Linked DNA regions of Paraneptunicella aestuarii. The protein of the gene in region 2 binds, or shares a complex with, the protein of the main gene of each other region. Links are inferred from orthologs where the notes say so. Each region holds a gene or a part of one and is shown on either strand. Other genes may lie near its edges. The genes, in order: trxB and trxA.

Region 1 (16,448 bases), 1.9 Mb from region 2 along the record:
AAATGAAATGCGTGTATTGTTCTGGAGTGGGCGGGTACATTCCCCCATCTCTATGACGTTCACTAATGTAATGTTGATATAAGTCGTAATATTTGGGTTTGTCGTAGCGAGAAAGGCGGCTGACGACATCCTGATTGCGTTTTAATACCCGCTTTTGACTGCGGCTGGGTGTAAACTTGTCAACTTCTAGCCTAAGTGAATGGCAAGCATCACAGCCAAGACATTGTGGACGGTAAATTTGGTCGCCACTACGGCGAAAACCTGCTTCCAACATGGTTTCGTAGTCCATAGCACTATTGCTATTACCGTTACCCACGTATACAAGCAAGCGCTCCTTCTTTTCTGGAAGGTAGCTACATTGAAAGGAATCTGTTATCCCGAATTTCATGGAAGTCATGATGATACTTCTAGCCCTTTAGCCAAAACCCCACCTACAATCCCAATGATCTCGAATGACAAGACCGAACACAGGGATACTTCTGTAAATCTAGCCCGTAATGTGAGACTAAAAAATACTGCTTTAGTCTAGTTTGCCTGTTATTGGTGTGTTTTTTATATCAACAGGTTGTGCATTACACATAGGGTTATTATTATAATGATGGTTAATATATTAACCGATTATGTTTACTTCTGCTAAAAATAATTTTTTCCATCCATGTGTCTGGATAAAATGAGTGTTTCTGACTTCTTTCCAATTCACGTAGAAATTGCTTCTTGGGAACTGTCATTGCGCCCAGACTACTTAAATGGGGAGTGTGCATTTGACAATCAATGAATGCACCACCATGTTGTTTCATGTGTTGTACCAAGCAATACATAGCCAGTTTTGACGCATTGGTTGCTTTGTGGAACATGGATTCACCGCAGAATGCCGTACCAACAGCAACCCCGTATAAGCCACCAACTAATGAATCATCCATCCATACCTCAATGGAGTGGGCGTAGCCGGATTTATGCAGCGCTTTATAGGCATTTTTCATGTCTTCTGTAATCCATGTACCAGAGTCATTTCTAGGGATATGGGCGCAAGCGTCGATCACGGCATCAAAATCCTTGTTTAGAGTGACAAAAAAATGCGTTTTCCTTAAAAATTTACGAAAGCTGGTAGATACATGGTATTTGTCTGGATAAAGCAGCATGCGGGGATCAGGAGACCACCATAAAATAGGCTCTCCTTCGCTATACCAGGGAAAAATGCCATGTTGATAGGCAAGCACTAATCGCTCTACTGACAGGTCACCACCAAACGCTAACAGGCCTTCTGGCTCATCAAGAGTCATGTTGGGGTGGGGAAATATGAGTTCTTCTGAGAGTTGGTATAAATGAATGGCCATAGAACAGCGTAATCAGTGTCAGTAAGCCTTAAATACGGAAATTAAATGAGGCTTACTGACAAATCGTTAATAAAGCTTACTGAGCGTCGAGATACTTTTCCGCATCCAGTGCTGCCATACAGCCTGTTCCGGCAGAGGTAATCGCCTGACGATAGATGTGGTCACATACATCACCGGCAGCGAATACACCTGGAATACTGGTTTGAGTCGCATTACCTTCAGAGCCACCTTTTACCAACAAGTAACCATCCTTCATATCAAGCTGACCAGTGAATAAATCCGTATTAGGCTTATGACCGATCGCGATAAATACACCCATCAAATCCAGCTCTTCAATTGCATCCGATTGAGTATCTTTAATTTTGATACCGGTAACACCCATATTGTCACCAACAACCTCGTCAAGTGTGCGATTCAGGTGCAAGGTTACATTACCGTTTTCTGCTTTATCCATCAGGCGCTGAGCAAGAATTTTTTCGGAACGGAAAGAGTCTCTACGGTGGATAACGTGTACTTCTGATGCAATGTTGGATAAGTACAAGGCTTCTTCTACTGCTGTGTTACCACCGCCTACAACTGCTACTTTTTTGTTACGATAGAAAAAGCCGTCACAGGTAGCGCATGCTGATACACCTTTGCCCATAAAGGCTTGTTCAGAGTCCAGCCCTAAGTATTGAGCTGATGCGCCTGTGGCAATGATTAATGCATCGCATGTGTACACACCGCTGTCACCAGTCAGTGTGAAAGGTCGTTTGGTCAGGTCTGCCTTATTGATGTGATCAAAAATAATTTCGGTGTCGAAGTTCTCAGCATGTTTTTGCATTCTCATCATTAACTCTGGTCCTTGTACACCGTCGGGGTCGCCTGGCCAGTTTTCTACGTCAGTTGTCGTTGTTAATTGACCACCTTGTTGCAGTCCTGTGATAAGAACCGGTTGCAAATTAGCTCTGGCTGCATACACGGCGGCAGTGTAACCGGCAGGGCCTGAACCCAGAATAAGCAGTCGACAGTGTTTTGTGGACATAGAAAACTCCATAATTTGATAAGGGTGTTCAGTAAGGACTGGAGAATGACTAGTATTACTGACTGAACAAGTGTCTTTGGTGTTAGATTGCTCTTGATGTGGTCAAACCCGATAATATCAAGAGGTAATCCCATAATTGGGCATATTCTAAAGACCTACAGCCAATCCTTCTATCATTAATTTTACTCACATATAGCTGAAAATTTGATTGATGCTATCACTTCGATGATTTGTGCGTTTTTATGTCAACATAATTAAATTCCCAATAGGTATAACTTCTACAACTAAAGCCTAATTGTTTAATCTTAGAATTTGTCCAAAATTACAATGGCTACTGAGTAAATAATGTTTATTGATTGCCACTTGGATTGAGTGGTTAATTTGACGAAATCATGTTGGGGTTTAGTTCTTTGAATCTAATAAACGTAATTAAACAGTAGCCAAGGTTTTCTGGATGACTGATTGGTTGTTTTAGGGCTCGGCTTTTTAAGCTGTTAAGACAATTTAGATATGTGGAGTATCCTGTTTCAGTTCGAACTGACAGCTTGATTATATTGTATTTCCAGCTGGTTGGCTTGAATTGAAAGTTGGCAGTTTGTGCTCGGGTTTGGCAACCTTTCAGACACCCATCTATACTTATTGTAGTTTAAGTAATTAATTGTCTATCACTTGAGTGATGATTTTTAAAGTGTTGGGTTTTTAATTGTTTTATTTAGAAAAATCTGATTATTTTAAAAGTCTATATTTTGCATTTTTTTAGCGTCTTTTAGTGCTTATGTGACTCATTCTAAATTATTTGTGTCTTAATTGGTTGTTAATGTGACCAAATGAAAAAATGAACATAAAGAGAATGTTCTTTTTCGTAATAGCACAAGTATGAATTGTTAGTGCATTAGGTGAGAGGAATCGGTCATGTCAAAACACAAGATTTTGCTTCTGGATGATGAATCCGAGGTGTTGAAGTCGCTAACCCGTATCTTGTACAAAGATTTTGATGTTGTTTCCTTTACTGATGGTAATGAAGCGCTTAAAGCGTTGGAATACCAAGTATTTTCTGTGCTCATTTCTGACATGCGCATGCCTGAAATGGATGGCGCTACATTTCTTGAGACCGCGCATGAATTAAGCCCACTAAGCCGAAAAATTCTCCTTACTGGATATTCCGATCCCACCGACACAACAAGAGCAATCAATCAGGGGCATGTCGATTTCTATCTGAATAAACCCTGGGACAATGATGAGTTGGTTGCCAAGACTAAAATTTGTGTTGAAAAGTTTATTAATGAATATCAACAACAAATTATTAATCGACAAGTTATGGAGCAGAATCTGGAACTCAGGCATCAGCATGAAGAATTGATGATGCAGCTACAGAAGCATGGGAAAGATTCTGATATGGGTAAAAACCAGGTCAATTCCAAAACAAGACATTATTTTCAGGTTTCTGTTGATTTATTGAGCCGATGCATTCAAATGCATACTCAAGATGCTTTTGGTCATGGAGACCGTATAGCTACTCAAGTACAGCGTTTATGCCGAGAATTTCAAATTTCGCCATCGCTTACCTATCAGGCGAGCGTTGCTGCACGCCTTTATGAATTGGGTAAGTTACAGATTCCACAAAATTTTTTAATGCTGCCAGAAGAGCGGCAACGTAATGATTCCAAGTTGATTAATGGTCATTTATTTAATGAATTAAGTGCCAATCTACTCAGAGGTTATAGTGATTTTAGTGCTGTCTCCGCCCTCACAAAACATATCTTTGAGCATGTTGATGGCACTGGTGGGCCTATTGGCTTGGCAGGGGATAAAGTGCCGATTCCTTGCCAGATCATCCAATTATGTGCAGCTTACGATAAGCTTGTGACAGGGAAATACATGGGCGTTCCATTGTTTGCAGAGCAAGCAATGGACAGGTTATACAAAGATAAACAAACCCATGTTGCGGAAAGAGTCTTTAAGGCATTTAAAGATATGATCCAATCGCAGGCTTCTTCCCCTGAACTGCCAACAGAACATGTTCTGACGCCAGATCAGTTGAAGCCTGGAATGAGTTTGGCGCGGGATTTGCCGTTACTTTCTGCAAAATGTAATTATCTTAATCAAGGACATGTTCTGAGCACGGACAATATAGAGAGCTTGATAAATATTCAGAACAACCGTAATGAGCCATTTGTCTTGTTTGTTTATCCTCATATTGCACATGAACTACAAAGTCAGGCTAACTATTCTATCTGACCTGCATGTGCGCTCAGGGAAGACCATCTACCTAAAACTTGTACTGGCCTTCAATTCTGAAACGATAACCTTCCTCAAGCGGCTCGATAATGCGTTGTATGTCGGAAAAACGCATTCCTAACCACCATTCAGGTGACATTTTGCGTCGAATTCTCAGATCCACTCCTTTGAAATTACTGGTTGCAAAGGGTGATACGGCATTTTGAGCAAATTCTGTGACCACGCCAAAGCGTTCTACTTTTAATAGTCTAAATTGAATGAGCCAATCTCCTGAGGATTTCAAGCCACCGTGGGCGAATTCAAGAGCCACACTCTCTTTTTGATCAGAGTATTTACCGTTAGCAACATAATCGAAATCATCAAGAGAGTGGCCATAATCCAAACCAACTTTAAACATTCCGTATTTTGCGTAGGCTGAAAGTAACAGAAACTGGTTGTCGTATTGAGTGTCTTTAGTTGCGTATTGCGCATTTGACTCGCCTTGGTAATCCACAAACCAGGGGGTAATACCCAGTTGCCAATTACCCATCTTTTCTCGCCATTGAAACCCAATAAGGCTCATATCGCCGATTGTATCTGAATTACCGTCTAATGGTTGATAGTAGCTTAAGTACAGGGTTGATTGAGCTGATACCTCATAATTGAAATTCATTCCCCAGGGATTAAGGTCTCCATCCCAAAAAATGTCGGTCACTTGAAAATTGTTCCAGGGCACTTTCCCTATTTCAACTTTCCAGTTTTCACCTTTACCCTGAATAAATGCTCTTTCCAGGAATATATCGCTGTCAGGCTGGGGTTGTTCGCTAAATCGATGAATAGTAATGCCTGGCACATTCTGTTTGTTTTTCAATCCAGTTCCTAAACGAAAATGGGTTAACCAGTTTTCTGTCCACTGGGTTTTAATTCCTGCGTGGGCAATAAGACGCATTCTTTCTCTTGGTGGAAGCGAGATATGGTTTCCCTCATCTTCATATCTAATCAGGATATCACCGTATAACTGGGTGTCGGAGGATGCCTCTGTTGCCGTTAACAGCACAAAGGTTGCTGAAATGAGATGGTGCTTATTCATAGGAGTTCAATCTAAATTTACAAGCTTGTTTATAGGAGCGTAGACAATAAGTTGCAATATGAGTATTAACCAATAGTTGTATTGGTGAAATATGAACCATAGTCTATATCTAATCTAGGGGGCAAAGTCTTAAGCCTGACTTCATGGGGAACAAGATGAGGATTATCGTTCTAATTTATTTTGTTGTGACTTCAAATCTTGTTTTTGCAGAAACCTACACCTTTGCATTTGTGCCACAACAATCAGCCAAGAAAATGGCTAAAAAGTGGCAGCCTATTCTTGATTACCTTAGTGAGAAAACCGGGGACGATTATCGTTTTACCACCGCGAAGGATATTCCCACCTTCGAGAAGCGACTCGCGTCTAACACTTATGACGTTGCTTATATGAACCCTTATCATTTCACTGTGTTTAATGTTTCACCTGGCTATCAGGCGTTGGTGAAGCAGAAAGATAAACGCATTACAGGGATTATCGTGGTTCATAAAGACTCGCCCATTAAAACACTGGAAGAGCTGAATGGGGCAACTATCGCTTTTCCTGCACCAGCAGCGTTTGCTGCAACATTGCTGACATCTGCTGAATTTCGCAAGAAAGGGATCTCCATCTATCCGCAATATGTATCGTCCCACGATTCCGTTTATTTAAATGTTTCACGAGGTTTTATGGTGGCAGGAGGAGGTGTTTCACGAACATTTTATAATGCTGACAAAGCCGTTCAGGACAAATTACGAATTCTTCTGACAACCCCTCAATACACACCTCACGCCTTTGCTGTTAAGTCATCTCTTCCGGAAGCTGTTGTCAATCGCTTGAAGTTGGCTATGGTGCATATGCATGAGTCTGAATTAGGGGGAAAGTTACTTAAAAGTGTGAATTTCAATGGGTTTGAAGCAGCGACTAATGCTGATTGGGATGATGTTAGAGCATTAGGTATCGACATTATTAATCAGTAAGTTATGCAGTAGTAAATCATTATGAAGTTATCATTACGTAGCAAAACCATGTTGGGTGTTGCTTTGATTGAAGGTGTGTTGCTTGCGGTCTTAATCACTGTAGCTGTCAGGTTTATGACCGAGTCTGCAAACGAAGCGTTAATTAAACGCGCATCCACAACCAGCCGGCTTTTTGCCACAACGACAAAAGATGCTGTGCTGTCTTTTGATTTGGCTTCCTTGGATATGTTTACCGTTGATTTATTGCAGAATCCCGACATTAAGTATGTGAAAGTTCTCTCTTCAAATGGTGAATTATTGTCTTCTGCCGGGGATGACAAGTTAATCAAAAAGCCTTTTTCTCTGGATTCCAGTGTGGAATCGGTTAAAGACGATATTTTTGATGTGCAGGCACTGATAAGTGAAGGGAGTACGGTTTATGGTTCAGTGCAAATAGGCATTGTTATTAACAGTATTACACAGTCGATGAATCGGGTTCGTAAGTGGACAGTGTCAATCGCGTTAATTGAAATGCTGTTGGTGGCTATTTTTTCATATTTTCTCGGTGTGTATTTAACCAAAAACCTCTATCGACTGCGTAAAGACACTCACAATATTGCCAAAAATGTGAAGATTGGAAAATACAATCATGAAGTTACAGTGATTAAGAGTGGCGACGAACTGGAAGACCTTTCCACTGCATTTTCTGAGCTATCCCACACTTTGAAAGAAGAATATTTCAAGCGTTCCAAATATGAAATTGAATTAATTGAGCTCAATGCTTCATTGGAAGAGCGAGTCGCGAGAAGAACGGCTCAATTGTCAAAGCAGAAAGATGAGTTGGAAAAAGCTTATCAAGAGTTATCGCTCGCACAGAAGAAACTGATCCACTCAGAAAAAATGGCTTCTGTTGGACAGCTTGCTGCCGGTGTTGCTCATGAAATCAATAATCCACTGGGATATGTATCCAGCAACTTGAAAGTGCTTCAGGAATACATGGAGCATTACTACACCATTACTCAAATCTTATTGTTATTTAATCATGCCGAGGGCGATGGAAAACTGCAGGATATCACTCAGCAAGCTGTCGAATTTTTGCGGCAGGAAGATTTTTCATTTCTTAATGAGGATAGTCAGGACTTATTAGATGCCTCCTTAAAAGGTCTGGAACGTATTCGCAGTATTGTACTAAACCTTAAGCAATTCTCCCGGGAGAACGGTGAGGGTATGGAACCCTGCAATTTAAATGACTGTATCAACATCGCATTGAATATGGTTCACAATGAATTGAAATATCATTGTCAGGTGACTACGGATTTAAAGAACCTTCCTAACGCTTCGATAAACGAAGGAAAAATCATTCAGGTGCTGACCAATTTGCTCATTAATGCCAGTCAGGCGGTTGAAAAAGAGGGATTAATTCATGTTACTTCAAGCCATGAAGGGGATTATGTCTTTATCAGGATTAGAGACAATGGTAGTGGCATTGCGCCTGATATTTTGAATCGAATTTTTGACCCGTTTTTTACTACCAAACCCGTTGGCATAGGTACTGGTCTTGGTTTGTCAATTTGTTACGACATTATGGTTGAACATCAGGGAAACATTGAGGTAGAAAGTAAATTATCAAAAGGCACGACATTTACACTAACATTTCCTGTTTGTCAGGAAATGCCGTTTTATCCGGAGCAGGTTAGTCACTTGTGATTTTTAACTTTGTCTCCATGTATGTACTTGAAGGAAAAATCCGATAATTTGGCTCTCTGTCATACCCATAGAGTGTACTTTATAATTAAGGATTCTTGGCATCTGCCGCAATTAATGTTTATCCTTAAGGCAGGAAACAATGAACAAAACAGGGTTGGTGGGTGAGCCAACGTTTTTATTGATATTGGTAACACCCTGAGTTAATTGACGTTTTTAGAGTTGATTGTATGGCACATACATTTACAAGCTTGGTACGAGATGGGCAGTCTTACATGAAAGATTGGCCGTTGCGTAAAGAGTTATATGCATTGTTTCCTGAAAGTCGTGTCATTAATGCTACTCGTTTTTCCCTCAAATGGATGCCGCCACTCTCATTAATTTGTGCTTCTGTTATGGTTGAAGTTAATGGAGCCGAGTATTTGCCCCAAGCTATTGCTATCGTTGCTTTCTTTTTAAGTTTGCCATTGCAAGGTTTATTGTGGCTTGGGCATCGTTCCCATCAAATGTTGCCACCGTCTATTCGTGCCTGGTATCAAGATATTCATTCTAAAATGCGTGAGCAGGGATGTGACTTAGCCGCTGCTAAATCTCGTCCAAGCTATAGAGAGTTGGCGTTACTGCTTAAAAAAGCCTTTAAAGAGCTGGATCGCGCATTTACTCGTCAGTGGTTTTAAGCCTAAGCCGAGGTTTGTAAAATTTCACTTATTCGTGAGCGGTGATGAAGGATTTCGGCTCTTTATCCTTAGATGTTGCTGTCATTTGCATTATTACCTGCATTTATCCTCACCAAAAATCCCGTTAAATCGACGGAAATATAAATATTTCAAATGATTTGATGAAGTCTTGCCTTAAATTCTTCTATAATTACCGCCCGATTAGACATACATCTATATCAAGAAGAGTAATTGGTAATTATGGATAAGACTTATATTACCGCGCAGTCCTTGCTGGAAGACTCGTTCCGCCTAGCTGCTAAAGTATATGAAGACGGCTTTCGCCCCAAATTTGTGATTGGTATCTGGCGTGGAGGTACACCTGTAGGCATCGCTGTTCAAGAGTATTTTGAGTTCAAGAATGTTGAAACCGACCACATTGCGGTTCGCACTTCGTCCTATTATGGTATCAATCAACAATCCAAAACCATCAAGGTTCATGGACTGCAATATCTGATTGAAAATGCCAATGCAGACGATAGTCTGTTAATTGTGGATGATGTATTTGATTCCGGACGCAGTGTGGCAGCATTGATTCAACAAACTCAGGAAAAAATGCGCTTAAACATGCCACAAGACGTACGAATTGCAACGCCTTGGTATAAGCCGAAAAATAATAAAACAGATTTAATTCCTGACTACTACGTACACGAAAGTGAAGATTGGTTAGTGTTCCCCCATGAATTGAAAGGGCTAACCAGCGAAGAAATCAAACTGAAGTCAGATTTGGCGAACATTCTTGATTTGTTCATGGAGTAGTCACTGCTTTACTCAGTGTGCAACCAGCGTAAGCAACATTCAGGCTTACGCTGTTTTTCCTCTCTCAGTATCTTCTCTGAATCTCCTAAATTAGTTCGCATAACGGCAAGTCATCTACAGAAATTGATCGCAGACTCGGCATGGATCCGTCCTTGGAGTCTCCACAGCCACCTCTCTGCGGTGAGGGTCTGCTGACCATTTTCTGTAGGTGACAGATTATTTCGAACCGTTATTTAGCCTCATTTATCCATATAGTATTTGTCGTGATAGGTATACACCCAATGCGGTGTATAGATGACTAACAAGGTCATGGTCATGCCATTAAGCAAACCTTCTGGAAATAGCAGCAGGGGAATGAGGATCAGATAATTGTCTTCAACAATGTCCCAACTATGAATGCCTTCAAGCGCATAATATCCGCCCAATAAGCCCATTTTCAGTGTTAATGTTGCTGCACCGGCAAAAAAGGCACTAACAAAAATATAAACGAATAGATGTTTGGGTAGCCGATGAAACGTGATGTTATAAATCAGATAACTTAGCGACATAGGAATCGCTATGCCCAGTAAGCCATTCACGCCAAACATTTGCCAGCTTTCATGATTAATAGCGGTGATACCGAGCAAGGTTATTGCTGAGCTGATAATCGCGAGCCTAAAGCCTAACAGTAATACCAGCGCGGTGAGCCATAGAAAGTGAACATTGAGTCCGGGGTAAATGCCTGTGCGGAATAACCACAGGAAGAATAGGCTGGCAGCACTACCGAACAGCAGATGCTGCCCGGTTTTATGAGCAATACGTTGCTTGAGGTTTAGGCTTTTTGCGGTAAGACCAATCAAACCCAGATAAAGCAACAAACATAAGGTTTGAATGAATGTCAGACCAAACAAAAGTGACCCTCACTGCGTCAATGGCGTTATTTATATTCTGCCCAAATGGGTGCGTGATCAGAAGGTTTTTCCAAACCTCTTAGCTCGTAGTCAATATCAGCAGAAACCAATTTCTCATGCAATCCGTTAGTGGCGAGTATTAAGTCGATACGAAGACCGCGATTGTCGTCAAAGCCTTTAGAGCGATAATCAAACCAGCTAAAACGGTCATCAGTATCTGGGTGCAGGCTACGGAAACTATCATTGAAACCCCAATCCATCAGTGTGTTCAACCATTCACGTTCTTCTGGCAAGAAGCTACATTTGCCTTTTTTCAACCATTGTTTACGGTTCGGTTCACCAATGCCGATGTCCAAATCGGTATGTGAAATATTTACATCACCCATCACGATAATGTTTTCATCATTGCTATGGTGTTCATTCAGGTAAAACATTAAATCTTTGTAGAACTTGCGCTTGGCCGGATATTTGGTTTCGTGATCCTGACTTTCTCCCTGTGGAAAATAACCATTAAGAACACGAACCTTTTCGCCATTTTCCAGGGTGAAGGTTGCCATGATCATACGACGCTGAGCTTCTTCATCGTCAGTAGGAAAGCCGTATTGCACGCTCTCTGGCTCCTGTTTACACATGATGGCAACGCCATAGTGACTCTTTTGACCAAAGTAATACACCTTATAGCCAAGCGCTTGCACATCAGCAAGTGGAAACATTTCATCTTGTACTTTGGTTTCTTGTAGGCCAATCACATCAGGTTGATGCTTTTCAATCAGAGCGGTGAGTTGTGCAATTCTGGCTCTCAGGCCATTGATATTAAAAGAAATAAATTTCATTTGTGTATTGGGTTTGTAAGCGAAATTTGCGTGCATACTACCAGAAGCGACCGAGTGCGGGTAGGGTTGAATTGAATTCGTGGCAATATCTCCCATTACGGTGCGAGTATGTTAAACTTTCGGGAAAAATAACAAGAACCCGTCACCCATGTTGCATTTAGTGCAGTCCAATAAAATGGAAGTGCTATGTGAGCAATTGATTCAGCGCATCTCACATTATTACCAATCGAATCAGTCACAAGCTGATCAGCATTTCTCTCATATCCTCACGCCGCTACCGATTTTGGTGCAAAGTCCGGGGATGTCGCAATGGTTGAAGATCCGTATCGCTGAGTATATGGGCATTGCCGCTAACCTGTCATTTCCGCTGCCGTCCAGTTATATCTGGGATTTATACCGACGCAATATCGCCGACCTACCCAAACAATCCGCTTTTACCAAAGACAATATGCAATGGAAGTTGATGCAATTGTTACCTGAGTGTGCGCAGCTTGAAAACTTCCGGGCTATTCATGACTACCTGAATGTTTCAGAGAAAGAAGACAAAGGCGTTAGTGAATTACGTAAGCGCTATCAACTGGCGGGCAAAATAGCGGATATCTATGACCAATATCTGGTCTATCGTCCGGATTGGTTAATGGCATGGGAAGCTGGGGAAACGGCTAAAGGCGTGGATGTATCAACACAGCCTTGGCAACCAGAGCTATGGCGCATGCTGTTGCAGAAAACGCGTCAGTTAGGGGAATCGCCCTGGCATCGTGCTAACTTGCATGAGCAGCTGCTAAACGCATTAAAACGCCGTTCAAATCGTTCCGAAGCAACACCTCCTGTGTTTGTTTTTGGCATTTCTGCTATTCCCAAACAGCAGTTGGAAATTTTTGAAGCTTTGGCACAGCAAGGCGATGTCGTTTTATTTTGGTGTAACCCTTGTGAACATTACTGGGGGGACATCATCTCTGTTGAGCAAAAAGAAAAGAAACAATTGGATTTGTTCGAGCAACAAGCGCTCAAAGAGCAATCTTCCGAAGCTTTGTTAGCCTTGTCGTTATATGAAACTGGAAACCCTTTGCTCGCTTCGTGGGGCAAGCTGGGGCGCGAATTTCAAGACATGCTGCTGGAGCTGGATGAGCGTGGCAATATGCATGTTGAAGATTATTTTATCGAGCCGCCACGAGAGCATCTGTTAGCGCATATTCAAAACGATATTTTAGGGTTAACCACGCCGACTGAGTCTGCGGGAATGCACGGGGACATGCTATCAGAGTCGGATAACTCAATGATTATCATGAGCTGCCATTCCCGGTTACGGGAACTGGAGGTGTTGCATGATCACTTGCTACGACAGCTAGAGCATCATCCTGAGTTATCCCTGGGCGATATCATTGTCATGATGCCGGATATCGCCGAATACGCGCCCTTTATTGATGCCGTATTTGGTGGTGCAGAAGCGCAACGGTATTTGGCTTACGCCATTTCTGACCGCAATGTGGTTGACGAATCTCCCGTCGTTAAAGCCTTTTTGCAATTGTTAAACCTCCATCAAAGCCGTTTTACCTTAACTGAAGTGGTCGAGCTTTTTTCCGTGCCCGATGTGTTAACACAATTTAGAGTACAGGAATCTGAGCTGGATATTTTGCAGCATTGGTTGCGAGATTCTGGCGTTCGCTGGGGATTAGATGCGCAAGACAAACAACGCTGGGACTTGCCCACAGAAGGGCAGAATACCTGGCTGTTTGGCTTACAGCGTTTGCTGGCAGGTTATGCCATGGCTTTTGATGAAACCCCGTTAGCGACTGATGATGCAGAGGTTTTACCCTATGTCGATCTGGAAGGACAACAGGTTGAAGTCTTAGGCAAGTTCATTGAATTTTTATCGACTCTCGAATCCATTTTGAGTGAAGCTGAACTGGAATCGAGCATTCAAGATAAAGTGATGATGGCTGAACGTTGGTTGCAGCGTTTGTTTGCGGAATCAGAAGAACAGGGCTACTACCGTCAGCAAATATTGGATGCGTTGGCGACCTTGGCAGAGCATGGTGAGCAGTATCCCGGACTGATTGATCAGGATGTCTTCGTGGAAGCCGTTAACCAGCAACTCAGCAGCAAAGGCGTTGGGCAGCGCTTTTTAGCCGGGAAAATCAACTTTTGTACGTTAATGCCGATGCGAAGCATTCCTTTTAAACAGGTGTGTATTCTAGGACTAAATGATCCCGGCTATCCCCGAATTGTTACGCCTGTTGGTTTTGACCTGATGGCTGTGTCTCCTTCCAGAAAAGGCGACCGTTCGCGACGTTATGATGATCGCTATTTGTTTCTCGAAGCGATCCTGTCAACACGTCAACAGCTGTATTTGAGCTATATCGGCCGTGATGAAAAAGATAATTCTGAAAAAGCGCCGTCGATATTGCTCACCGAGTTGCAACATTATTGTAATCAGTACGAGACTAGCGGCAGTGAAACAGCAATGCCAAGAGTGCTTGAACATCCCTTACAGCCATTCCATCGTGACTATTATCGCGAATCGAGCAAGTCTGGTACTGTGTCTAAAAGTTACAATCAACACTGGTTGTCGGTATTAAAAGCGGGCAACAGTGTTGCAAATGCAGAGGCTAGAAATACGTCTTCTTTGGCTGGTGGTTTTACTTCTCAAGCATTAGATGATATTGAGCAGGATAAGCGAAATGAGCTCAGCCTCAACGAATTAATTTCCTGTTTGTTAAATCCGGCACGCTACTTTTTTGAGCATCGTTGGCATACACGTTTTGGCCGCCCGTTATCGAATTCAGAAGATGATGAACCCTTGTTGCTGGATGCCTTGTCCCGTTATCAGTTGTCCCATGAATTGATTCGCGATACTCAGTCGCAAAATAACGGACGCGATATCACCCGGCAACTCAAAATGGCGGGGAAATTACCGGTAGGTCGTTTAGCCGAAGAAGCTATCGACGAAGTAAATCAGTTGGTTGATAAGGTTAAAGAACAGGTTGCGCAGCATCTTCCCGGTCTTGATTTACATCAGGCTGCTCAATGGCTGGATATTTCCTGCAATATCGCCGCCGACATGAGTCAAACCCATATGCATGGGCGCATAGAGGGAATTTATCCGCTTGGTACGCGTAACCTTTCATCTGGTGTTTCTGCCCATTCGCGCGCTTTGGTTTTGTGGCGACCAGGAAAATTACGAGCTCAGGATCGTCTGCAACTTTGGGTGAAGTGGTTATTAATTCAATCACAGCAATCTTTCAAAGATAATACTGCTGCTGATGTTGAAAAAGCCTATTTTTTCGCGACTGATGATGTCATGGTTTTGCCTTCTTTATCTCCAGAATTTGCCTCAAATACCCTTAACGAATTATTGCAATTTTGGCGTGATAACAACAATCAACCGCAGTGCTTTTTCCCGGAAACCGCCTGGGTGTGGGCAAAGAGTCAAGACCAGCAAAAAGCCATTAATGCATATGTGGGTAATGACTTTGGTGGTGGAAACCGTGCTGAAAGTACAGAAGCACATTTTCATCGTATCTGCCCTGATTTAGCCGAGCAGTTTGGCGAGTTTTCTGAGTGCGCGGATAAAATTCTGTCTCCTCTTTTGGCTGTGCTGGAGGGCGAATAATGAATCCATTAGAGCCACTTGCGTTTCCGCTGAATGGGCAAGCGTTAATCGAAGCCAGTGCTGGTACAGGTAAAACCTACACCATCAGCAGTTTCTATTTGCGCTTAATTTTAGGGCATGGCTGCGAGCCTTTACCCGTTGAAGAAGTGCTTATTGTAACCTTTACCAATGCGGCGACCAATGAACTAAAAGAACGCTTACATGCCAGATTACATAAAGCCTTTGTGGATTTTGAGCAAGGCAACAGTGACGATAAGTTTATTCAGGCGCTAATTGAAGCTCTCGCCGATAAAAGCGAGTCCAGCCTAAAGCTAGCCAAACAACGGTTGTTGGTTGCCATGCAGAGCATGGACAATGCGGCTATTTATACCATTCATAGCTTCTGTCAGCGCATGTTGCTGGAATATGCCTTCGAGCGAGGCGCTTTGTATGAACGGCGTTTAATCCTTGATGACAGTGAATGGCAAAAGCTGGCGATAACCGATTTTTGGCGTCAGTTTGTGGCAGACATGCCGCGAGCAGAATTGCAGTTATTTTTGCAGCAATGGCCGTCACCCAATGCGCTTTTACAGAGTATTCGCCCATTATTAAACCGTGACGTACTTCTTGTTTCCGATAAGCAAACCCAAATCGACAAAGACAAAATAGTAAAGCTGTTAAACGACTACGAAACGGCAGTCGATGCGATAAAACGTTGGTGGTTGCAAAACGAGTTGATGCAACAAATTCAGGATGCAGGATTAAAGGCCAATGCCAAATTAGCCAAGCCCGATATCCTAAAGCAGATGCAGTCTTTTGCTCAAGGTACTCGATTGCAGCTTAGCATTGGCAAGGCTGACAGTTGGGAAGTGTTCTCTGCTGAGAAAGTGGCGGCAGCCGCGAAAAAAGGCAGCAAAGATCTTAGCCATCTGAACTTTGAACAGTTTGACCACCTTCATCAACTGCAAGAGCAGGTTCGGCAGCATTTACGTTTGTATTATGTGGCTTTTAGTGTCGATTGGATGCGAACTCGCATGGCGGAGCAAAAGCGTCGTTTTAACCTGATCAGCCCCGATGATTTACTGCAAAATCTGCAACAGGCGCTACAACATGAATCGCAAGGCGAGGCATTGGCGACTGCGATTGCTGGCAAGTATCCGGTCGCGATGGTGGATGAGTTTCAGGATACCGACCCCATTCAGTTCAGCATTTTTCAACGTATTTATATTGCTAATCCGGAAAATAAGCCTGCAAATAATCAAACATCTCTGATACTCATCGGTGATCCCAAGCAGGCGATATACGGCTTTCGGGGCGGTGACATCTTTACCTATCTTAAAGCCAAACAGCTTAT
Region 2 (10,416 bases):
TAATACTCTATGGGGAACCATTAGACCAAGCGCGATTAGTCACCTTCGCATTTGTTTGGTTGGGGTTGGCGATTTATACCTGGGACTCGCTAAAACACTATCGAAGAAATAGAAAAGCAAAGAAACAAAGTCAGGAATAAACGATCTGGTTATCGCCTTTTTCTTTTGCTTTTTGCAGGTTGGTGTCAGCAAAGTGCAGGGTTTCTTTAATATCGCCGTTAAAGTGCCCACTGATGCCAACATTAACAGCAAACCCCACAAACTGACCGCCAACATCAATTTTGCTTTGCGCCACTTCCATGCAAAAAGTGCGGTATTGTTCCAGCAGGTTCTCCGTATCTTGCCCGGAAGAATAAATACAAAACTCTTCACCACCAAAACGCGATATATGACAATCGGTGAAATATTTCTCTATTAGCTTGGCGATGGATTTTAAGACATTATCACCCGCTTCATAACCGTATTGCTTGTTAATCCACTTCACCTGATCAACATCAACAATACCTAGAATGACATTTCCCGGGGCGATTCGAAGGTTTGCCTGAATGCGAGTAAAGAAGTGACGTCGATTCGGCAGCCCCGTTAAATAATCGGTATTCGACGCTCTACGAATGGCCTCAATACTTTCGACATATTCGATGTTCTGCATTACCCGACAAAAGAATTCTTCATGGCAGTAAGGCTTGTTCAGGTAGTCATTTGCTCCACTTTTGATAAAGCGCGCAGATAGCGCCGAACTACCCTTCCCGGACAAACCAATAATCGCCAAATCATCTTTAGATATAGTACGCCGAATTTCAGCCACCATTTCTAATCCCGTCATGTTCGGCATATTTTCGTCGGTAATCACCAATTTGATGTTTTTATACTGACGCAAAGCCGCTAAGCCTTCTTCTCCGTCTTCGGCTTCATAGGTATTGAAATTATGGCGTTTCAACAAAGACGAAATCATGGTGCGACTCAATCTTGAATCATCAACCACCAGCACACCGATTTCCCGGTTTTTATCCAGTCTCTGCACCAAACGCACCAGATATTCATAAACCTGAGCGTTTTCTTTGGGAATATAATCAACAACATCCTTTGCCAAAACATTAGTGCGCGTGACTTCATCCAGTCTGCCAGTAATAACAATGGTGGGAACATTATACTCAATAGAGAAATCGATAGCTTCACCTTCAGGTGCATCAGGCAAGCAGTAATCAACGACTGCACACAAATACTCATCAGACCCCGAGCGAGATAATACCTCTCTGGCTTCCCTTAAGCTCGCAGCACCAATAGGCTCAAGATCTGCGCCTTTAAGCAGATGCTTGATGACCTTCATACTGGTAATGGAATCTTCAATCACCAGAACTTTGCGCTTTGATTCGTGCATAGTGTTTGTTTCGAGGAAAAATAGACCCGATTATGACGCAGAAACTACGTCTTTTTAATTAGACTTTAGTCAAAGTGGTATAGCCTAAAAACAGCCACTTTGTCCCATGATTTTCAAAATTCACCTGAACTCGTGCGTTTTCACCACTGCCTTCATAGTTCAATACCACGCCTTCATCAAATTTAGGATGCCTGACACGCTCACCCAAACTAAAACCTGTCGATTCAAACGCTTCATGGGATGCCATGTTACTGTAACTTTTCTGTACAGGTCTGGAAACCGTTGAGCGCAGGCGCACTTCTTCTAAACATTTTGCCGGCATTTCACGAATAAAACGTGAAGGTGTGTGATATTTATCTTGCCCATACAAGCGACGGTTCTCGGCATAAGTAATAAACAACCTTTGCATCGCACGTGTCATTCCAACGTAGCACAAACGACGCTCTTCTTCCAATCGCCCAATATCCTCGGCACTTTGCATACTGGGGAACATACCTTCTTCCACGCCAGTCAAAAATACCTGTGGAAACTCCAATCCTTTAGCAGAGTGGATCGTCATTAATTGCACTGCCGACTCATGAGTATCAGCCTGAGTTTCTCCCGCATCTAACGAAGCCTGAGCCAGGAAAGCCGCCAATGGCGTCATATTTTCATCTTCCTCGGCCTGAACAAACTGCTCACAAGCGGTGACAAGTTCTTGCAAGTTCTCAACCCGGGTTTCGCCTTTTTCGCCCTTCTCAGACTGATACATGGCTAAAATTCCCGATTTCTGCATAATAACTTTCGCTTGTTCCTGCAAGCTTGCACCACCAACGGCTTGCTCTAAAGACAGGATCAAATCCACAAAGCTTTGTAATGCATTGGTCGCTCTTCCCGTTAAGCGTTTTTCTTGCAGCATTAACATACTGGCTTGCCATAGCGACTTCTGCGTTGCCCGCGCGGCTTCACGTATTTGCGCTACAGTCTTATCACCTAAACCTCTGGCTGGCACATTAATAATGCGCTCAAAAGCTGCGTCATCCAAAGGATTATTAACCATACGCATGTAGCCTAGTGCGTCTTTGATTTCCTGACGCTCAAAAAAGCGCACGCCGCCATAAATACGGTAAGGCAACCCTGCATGTAACAAAGCCTCTTCTAATACCCGTGATTGAGCATTATTACGATACAAAATGGCGTTCTCATCCGGCGAGCCACCTTTGTCAATCCAGGACTCGATTTGCCCTACAACGAAACGCGCTTCATCGACTTCGTTAAAACCGGCGTACAAACGGATCAACTCACCATCACCAGACTCAGTCCACAGATTCTTGCCAAGTCTGCCTGAGTTGTTATCGATCACCGCATTCGCGGCATTCAGGATATTGCCGGTAGAGCGATAATTCTGCTCTAATCGAACCGTTTGAGCCTTGGGAAAATCACGCAAAAAATGATGTATGTTTTCGACGTTTGCGCCACGCCAACCGTAAATGGATTGATCATCGTCGCCGACAATCATCATATTGTTGCTGTCGCAGCATAACAAACGTAACCAGGCGTATTGAATGTTGTTAGTGTCTTGAAATTCGTCGACCAGAATCGTTCTAAAACGCTGTTGGTAATGCGCCAAAATATGCGGATTATTTAACCAAAGCTCATAAGCACGCAGCAATAATTCAGCAAAATCCACTAACCCCGACAAATCACAAGCGTCCTGATATGCCTGATAAATATCGCGCATACGTTTACGTTCGGGATTATCCCCCACATCAACATGCTTGGGGCGTAATCCTTCGTCTTTATTAGCATTAATAAACCATTGAATTTGCTTGGGTTGCCAAAGCTTTTCATCCAGATTCAAAGACTTAAGCACGCGTCGAATTAAGCGATATTGATCGTCAGAGTCCAGTATCTGGAAATGCTCAGGTAAGCCCGCATCCTGATAATGACTGCGTAAAAGACGATGCGCTAAACCGTGGAAGGTGCCCATCCACATATGCTGTAAAGGAATGCCCAACAAATGCTCAACACGCCCGCGCATTTCACGGGCAGCTTTGTTGGTAAACGTAACAGCCAGAATGTTACGGGGAGAAATGGCTTCAACCTGAACCAGCCATGCAATACGATGTACTAGCACCCGGGTTTTACCGCTTCCAGCTCCCGCCAAAATGAGCAGGTCGGAAGCAGGGGCGGTCACAGCGTCACGCTGCTTGTCGTTCAGGTTATCCAGTAAGTGGGATACATCCATGGGCAATATGTCTTTTATCTGGTTTTTATCTGAAAATTGCCCGGATTATACCTTTAAATACTGGTTATTTATACACTCTATTAACGGGAAACGTTTCCTCACCCTTCAAGTGATTTCGTCAACCTTCCTGCTCCAGCTTTAAAATAGAAAGTTTGTGCTCTTTACGTGACTGCCACAAAATCGGTAACACTATCAAACTAATCCCCAGTAACGTGCGCCAACCAATAATTTCATGGAATATCAACCAACCCATTAGCGCGGCAAAGACTAAACCTGAATATTCTGCGATAGTCACGGCTCCTGCGTCGGCATGGCGATAAGCAAAAACACAACAAATCTGATAAATTCCTATGCCCAAGGCACTTCCTACGCCCAGATACAGCAAGTCCATCGACATGTCTCGCCAATCAAATAATGCACCAATGCCTAAAAAGGGCATTGAGAACAGCGTACTCCAGAAAAGAACGGTGATCGACGATGAGTGAGTAGGAACTAATCTCGCTGATAAGTTATAGACAGCAATGCACAATGCAGCGATAAGCCCGGCAATGGCTCCCCAGCCAAAATCATCGGGTTTCAGCGCAACAATCACCCCTAAAAAGCACAAGAAAACGTTAATCACCCTATGCCGATAGATAGGCTCTCTCATCCACAGGGTCGCTAAAATTAGCGTAAACACTGGCGCTGCATAAAAAACCACATGAGCGGTCGCCAAAGGCAAACTGGTTAAGGCAACAACCACACAAGCGCTACCAACCACCGTTAGCAAACCTCGAAACAAATAAATCTTTGGTGTTTCCAAACGCCGGCGAGAAAACGGCTGACGCAAAAAGATAGGCAGCAAAAAGACAATAATGATTATTTGCCGGATAAATACGTATTGATAAATGCCCGCGGTGTCTGAAAACCACTTTACGATAGCATCAGCACCGACACCAAACAGGTTCCCCAACAACAACCAGACAATTGCCAGTAATGCACCAGAAATTCCAACTTTTTCAACCTTGTCCATCTCTCACCATATGAATATGAGGAATACCATCCTCAATATACTCCTCTCCTATCGCCTTAAAGCCGTGCGCCCCATAAAATTCCTGCAAGTGAGACTGTGCGCCAATCTTAATGTTGTAGTCAGGCCAAAGTTGCTTACAGATTTGAATGGAATTGCTAACCACGTCATGCCCCAATCCCTGCCCTCGATGCTTATCTGAGGTGAGAATTCGCCCGATACTGCTATAACCCGAATAAGACGCTCCTGGCGCCAATATACGGGAATATCCAGCTAACTCATTACCATCCATCAACATAAAATGGCGTGTTTCCGGTAGCGTATCCAAATCATCCATATCCTGGTAGTAACAGGTTTGTTCAACCACAAACACCGCGCTTCGGAGCTGCAATACCTTATACAACTGCTTAGGTGCAAAATCGTTAAATTGATAAATTTCCTGTTCCATAACCAACTACCATTTTGAGGATGAATAAACCCAATCTTCCCAACATGAAACGCAGGGAAAGAAACCATAAATATAGAGTAAAAAAGCGGGATCAGGAGCTTATCAGTACGAAGACTGAAATGGTAGATAACAAGAACTGAAAATGAGTTCAACCGCTCTTAAATAGAGACGCATAACCGTATGCAAGGATTTCGTTAGACCGGTGCTGATGTAAGCTTCACTAATTTACGGCGAACTTTCTCCGGAAACTTCACCTGTTTCCACAACTGCTCGCATACCGACTGAGTATCATTCCATTGCCGCGACAATATCCAATCCACCAATACTTTGGGGTCTTTAGGAAACTCAACAGGCTCGCCTTCTGGCTTGGATATCCATTTTTCAACAGCATCAACATCCAGAAAATCCATCGTGCTGCACAACTCTAATGTTTCCAGGGTAAGCGCGTTAGACAACTGCTCAAATTGCCCATGCAAAGGCTTGATTAGCAGCTTCTTTCCAAGTTGTAAGCACTCACTAGATAACTCAAAGCCACCATTAGCGATAACACCAGCACAGTGTTGTAGAGATTCATGGAATCGATCCTTGCCAGGACGACGCCATTTCAAGTTGCCCTCATCGGTTTCCACTTCCACATCAGGGTGATACACCTCGAAAGTTTGCTCACTTAAGCTTTCCAGTAACTCACGAATGCAATCTAAATGCTCAAAGGGTAAATAGACTAGAAAGTGCTGCCCAGCTTCGCTGTTTTGAAACTCATCTTCAATAAACGGCGGCATGATATTGTGACCAAAGTGATACCAGTGAACACCTAATTGAATCTGGGTTGGAGCAAAATATTGAGTGATAAGACGATCTAAAAACTTCTGCCCTCTTTTCGGCACTTTATGCATAAATGCAGCTTGGTGGCTGATAGAAATGGAAGGCACATTCTGACGACGCGAAGCCCAGGCAGAAATAGGTTCAAAATCATTTATCACTAAATCGTAACCAGCCAAATCCAACGCCTTCACATCACGAATAAACTCACCAGGACGATTAGACTTTACCGTCAACCATTTACTGATCGACCCGTTAGAATGAACAAAGGTTAAACCGCGTCGAGTTTGGTAATCACCAAAGATTTCCATGTCGAAATACTTGTCTGCATCACGACCGGAAAACAGGTAATCCACCTGAATCTCAGGATTGTTAGCAAATGCTCTCGCCATCACTCGAGCGCGAGTAATGTGCCCATTTCCAGTGCCTTGAACGCCGTAAAGAATCTTCATCATTTTTTCGCCTATATAAAAACGCCTACACCAGAATTTGAATACTCAGTTCAGAAATGAAGAAGCCTAAAAAGGCACCTGCCAGAATATCGGTTGGGTAATGCACACCCAATAACACTCTGGATAAGCCCACTGTCGAAGCCCATAAATAAACAAGAGGGGCAGCAAAGGGATAGAAATGCGCAAGTAACGAGGCCATTAAAAATGCTGCCGTTGTATGCCCCGAAGGCAAACTGAACTTATCGGACGGCTCTACGTAGGCGTTGAAATTCTTGAAGATGTCGCAAGGACGTTGGCGCTTAAACAACTTTTTCAAGATAACGAAAACCGGCAATTCCATGGAATAAGCCAGTAAACCAGTGTAAAGAAAAAGTGTGCCTTTACCGGGCTCAAACGCCCATAGTAATAGCGCGAGCACCAAATAAAGATATCCGTCGCCAGTTTTGGAAATCAGCCTGACCCAAGTACCGCTGCGGTCTGTCATCTTGCCAAACAACCAATAGAATAGTTGAGTGTCATATCGGGTTATCAGGTTCATTTTGTACGCACCCTTTTCTAACATACATGCATACTAAAATACCCTTATGAACTGCCTGTTACAGAAACACGACAATGGAATGACAATTAGATTGCATAAAAGTTACATGCTTGAGTGACACGCAAGGCGTGTTTATTTCTCGGAACAAGGCTGGTAAATTCCGCAAGCAATCAGTGAAAGCAGTGGCAAAAATGATCTGCCTCAAAAACCCCGATATCTTTCATAGTGTTATCGCTAGAGATGTTTAATAGAATAGGAAGATAATATTGAGACTGGTTTTCATAAAGCGAGCACAAATAAAAGAGCACAGCTCAAAAACGCCGCTGATTGCGAGTAACAATTTAAGGTTTATACTAGAGTGTGTTGGCCTGACCTGGGCTTGAAAACATATAGCCATGCCATCAGGAACAACGCTCTCTATTCGTGTAGTCTGTCAACTGGGAACTCCTATGCAATACAACACCTCGGAATTATGTGATTTATTTGCCGACAATATTGACGTTGTCGAGCCAATTTTTACCAGCTTCGGCGGCCGTGAGTCCTATGGCGGCGTAGTCACAACGGTGAAATGTTTTGAAGACAAAGGTCTGATCGACATTATTGTGCAGCAACCCGGGGAAGGAAAAGTATTGTTAATAGACGGTGGCGGCTCTACTCGTCGCGCCCTGCTAGACAGCAAAAATGTGCAAACCGCAGCAGATAACAATTGGGAAGGCATTATCTGCTATGGCTGCATTAGAGAAGTCGAGCGCTTGGAAGATATTGATATTGGTATTCATGCCATTAATGCCATTCCAGTTGGTGCCGACGTAGAAGAAGTGGGTTCGGTTGATTGTGCTGTTAACTTTGGTGGCGTTACCTTTCTACCAGAAGATCATGTCTATGCAGATAGCACGGGCATTGTATTATCTCCCGATCCTCTCGATATTGAATAACACGGAAGCCAGCTACACTGGTGGCTGGCTCAGAAACATCCGAACCTTGCAGGATACGACAAGTGAGCGACCTCATGCTTCCAATTAACCTGATCAGAGAACAAGATATCGCACCACTGATCAACACACGTCCCGGAGAATCAAAAATAGGTGAAGTCATTGGGCTTGCCTCACAATTCGGCGACACTTTTCCTTTTGCAACAGCCCTTGATGCAGACAATATCAACACCCGCTTTCAGTTTGCGCTGATCGGTGTTCCTGAAGATATAGGCCCCCGAGGCAATCACGGTCAACCCGGTGCAAGAGGCGCATGGAAAGCGTTCCTGTCTTACTTTCTGAATTTGCAAGCCAACGAATACCTTCCCGGCAACAACATTCTCTTGTTGGGCAACGTAGAGTGTGATGATTTACATGAACTGGTGCAGTCGCAAGACAACACCATCGAAGCCTTACGTCACGCTTGCGCGGAATTAGATAAACGAGTAGTGAGTGTTTTGCAGGAAGTCTTTCAAGCAGGGCTCATTCCTATCGTGATCGGTGGAGGCCACAATAATGCCTTCCCCATCATTCAAGCCTGTTCAATCACCAGAGGAATGCCGTTAGCAGTGTCTAACCTGGATCCTCATTCCGACTTTCGAGCAGAAGAGGGCCGCCACAGTGGTAATCCATTCCGTTATGCGCAAAGTTCAGGTTATCTGGAACGATATGCCGTCTTAGGCTTACACGAACAAAAGAATAATCAGGCAAGCCTGGATGCACTAAGCGCCTTGAAATTCCCTTGGTTCAGCATTCAACAAACCCATTGGAGCAACAGCCATAATTTCGATCAGTGCCTGGAACAAATTGCCAAATACATGTTGGAATCGGGTCTACCGGTTGGCGTTGAACTGGATTTGGATGCCATTAGCAATATGCCAAGCAGCGCAATTACCGCCGCAGGTATCTCGCTACAAGATGCGCTTTACTACGTCAGCCAAATGGCTGCGCTACCGAGCGTGCAATATTTGCACTTAGCAGAAGGGGCTCCGGAAAAACACACTAACGGCATTGCCGAAGGCAACCGAATCGTAGGCCAGTCAATTTGCGAACTTGTCTCTATTTTTATTAAATCCGTGACTCAACAGGCATAAAAAAACCTGACAGATGTCAGGTTTTTTAAGCTAATTTGCACGATTACGATTAACCTACAAATTGCAGCATTCCAGCCTAAGAAAGATGTTCGTTTAGAAATTCTTCCAGTTGTGACTTGGACATTGCCCCTACTTTAGTACCTGCAACATTACCACCTTTGAACAACAACAAAGTTGGAATACCGCGAATACCATATTTAGCAGGAGTTTCATTGTTTTCATCGACATTCAACTTACCAACTGTTATCTTGCCGTCAAATTCATCTGCAATAGTAGAGAGAATAGGCGCAATCATTTTGCAAGGACCACACCATTCAGCCCAGAAATCAACCAATACAGGCATGTTAGAGTTGATAACATCAGACTCAAAAGAGTCGTCTGACAAGGTGATAATATTGTCGCTCATTAGTTTCTCCGAGATACTGTTAACGCCGGATTCTCAAGGCGCTTCCTACGATGCGCTAATTTATATATAAACCTATACTTAATGCAAGCACTCTTACGCTATAAGCTATGCAAACAACACATTTAACAGAAACACACTTTTCCGAATTAGGATTAGACGAAAGCGTACTAAGCGCTTTAAAAGCGGGTAGCTTTGAACATTGTACGCCAATACAGGCGCTTTCATTGCCACCGTCTTTAAGTGGACAAGACGTTGCCGGCCAAGCCCAAACGGGTACAGGCAAAACCATCGCCTTCCTTGTTGCCACCTTTCATCACCTCCTAAAAAGTCCAAAACCAGACCACGGTCAACCCCGAGCCATCATCATGGCACCAACCCGTGAATTAGCAGTTCAAATCCATAAAGATGCCACTCTATTAAGTAAATTCACCGGCATTAGCCTGGGATTAATTTACGGTGGAGAAGGTTATCAAAGCCAAAAAGAATCACTGGAAGCCGGTGTTGATATCATTATTGGCACAACCGGACGCATCCTTGATTACTATAAGCAAGGTACGTTTTCGCTAGGACATATAGAAGTAGCAGTATTAGATGAAGCCGATCGCATGTTTGATCTGGGCTTTATCAAAGACATTCGCTTTTTATTCCGCAGAATGCCTCCACCAACCGAACGCTTGAGCATGTTATTTTCAGCGACGCTGTCTTTCCGAGTTCAGGAATTAGCCTATGAACATATGAACCACCCTGTTCATGTTCAGGTTGACCCAGAGCAAATGACCGCAAGCCGAGTCAAGGAAGAGCTGTTTTATCCTTCCGATGAAGACAAGATGATGCTGCTTCTAACCTTGCTGGAAGAAGAGTGGCCAGAAAAAGCCATTATCTTCGCCAATACCAAGCATAGTTGTGAAAATATCAATGACTGGCTGGTTGCCGATGGTCACCGCGTTGGCTTGCTAAGTGGCGATGTACCTCAGAAGAAGCGCTTGAGTATTCTGGATCGATTCTCCAAAGGACAACTGGATTTTCTGGTCGCAACCGACGTTGCCGCCCGAGGGCTTCACATTGATAAAGTCA

Evidence for each region.
Region 1: the proteins of trxA (region 2) and trxB are in contact, whole or in part, in a crystal structure (PDB 1F6M), measured with the Escherichia coli proteins. The link is inferred for Paraneptunicella aestuarii from one-to-one orthologs.

What each region holds. Positions count from the first base shown.
Region 1 is NZ_CP074570.1:2,204,534-2,220,981, forward strand. What follows is about bases 385-3,174. They hold trxB (thioredoxin-disulfide reductase), read right to left. Parts: upstream 2,359-3,174; coding sequence 1,411-2,358; downstream 385-1,410. Other genes in these bases: KIH87_RS09140 (arginyltransferase), read right to left, coding at 385-388; aat (leucyl/phenylalanyl-tRNA--protein transferase), read right to left, coding at 603-1,334. Outside these bases: more of KIH87_RS09140, read right to left, coding at 1-384; KIH87_RS09155 (response regulator), read left to right, coding at 3,271-4,596; KIH87_RS09160 (putative porin), read right to left, coding at 4,628-5,665; KIH87_RS09165 (PhnD/SsuA/transferrin family substrate-binding protein), read left to right, coding at 5,821-6,621; KIH87_RS09170 (HAMP domain-containing sensor histidine kinase), read left to right, coding at 6,643-8,307; terminus macrodomain insulation protein YfbV, read left to right, coding at 8,535-8,981; KIH87_RS09180 (phosphoribosyltransferase), read left to right, coding at 9,222-9,779; KIH87_RS09185 (energy-coupling factor ABC transporter permease), read right to left, coding at 10,019-10,660; xthA (exodeoxyribonuclease III), read right to left, coding at 10,696-11,502; recC (exodeoxyribonuclease V subunit gamma), read left to right, coding at 11,651-15,115; recB (exodeoxyribonuclease V subunit beta), read left to right, coding at 15,115-16,448.
Region 2 is NZ_CP074570.1:270,990-281,405, reverse strand. What follows is about bases 7,678-10,381. They hold trxA (thioredoxin TrxA), read right to left. Parts: upstream 9,343-10,381; coding sequence 9,013-9,342; downstream 7,678-9,012. Other genes in these bases: rhlB (ATP-dependent RNA helicase RhlB), read left to right, coding at 9,450-10,381; KIH87_RS01180 (formimidoylglutamase), read left to right, coding at 7,869-8,936; rraA (ribonuclease E activity regulator RraA), read left to right, coding at 7,678-7,806. Outside these bases: EamA family transporter RarD, read left to right, coding at 1-140; KIH87_RS01215 (response regulator), read right to left, coding at 131-1,378; uvrD (DNA helicase II), read right to left, coding at 1,437-3,605; KIH87_RS01205 (DMT family transporter), read right to left, coding at 3,724-4,617; KIH87_RS01200 (GNAT family N-acetyltransferase), read right to left, coding at 4,604-5,062; KIH87_RS01195 (MJ1255/VC2487 family glycosyltransferase), read right to left, coding at 5,257-6,333; KIH87_RS01190 (phosphatase PAP2 family protein), read right to left, coding at 6,359-6,871; more of rraA, read left to right, coding at 7,321-7,677; more of rhlB, read left to right, coding at 10,382-10,416. UniProt on the Escherichia coli protein: Participates in various redox reactions through the reversible oxidation of its active center dithiol to a disulfide and catalyzes dithiol-disulfide exchange reactions.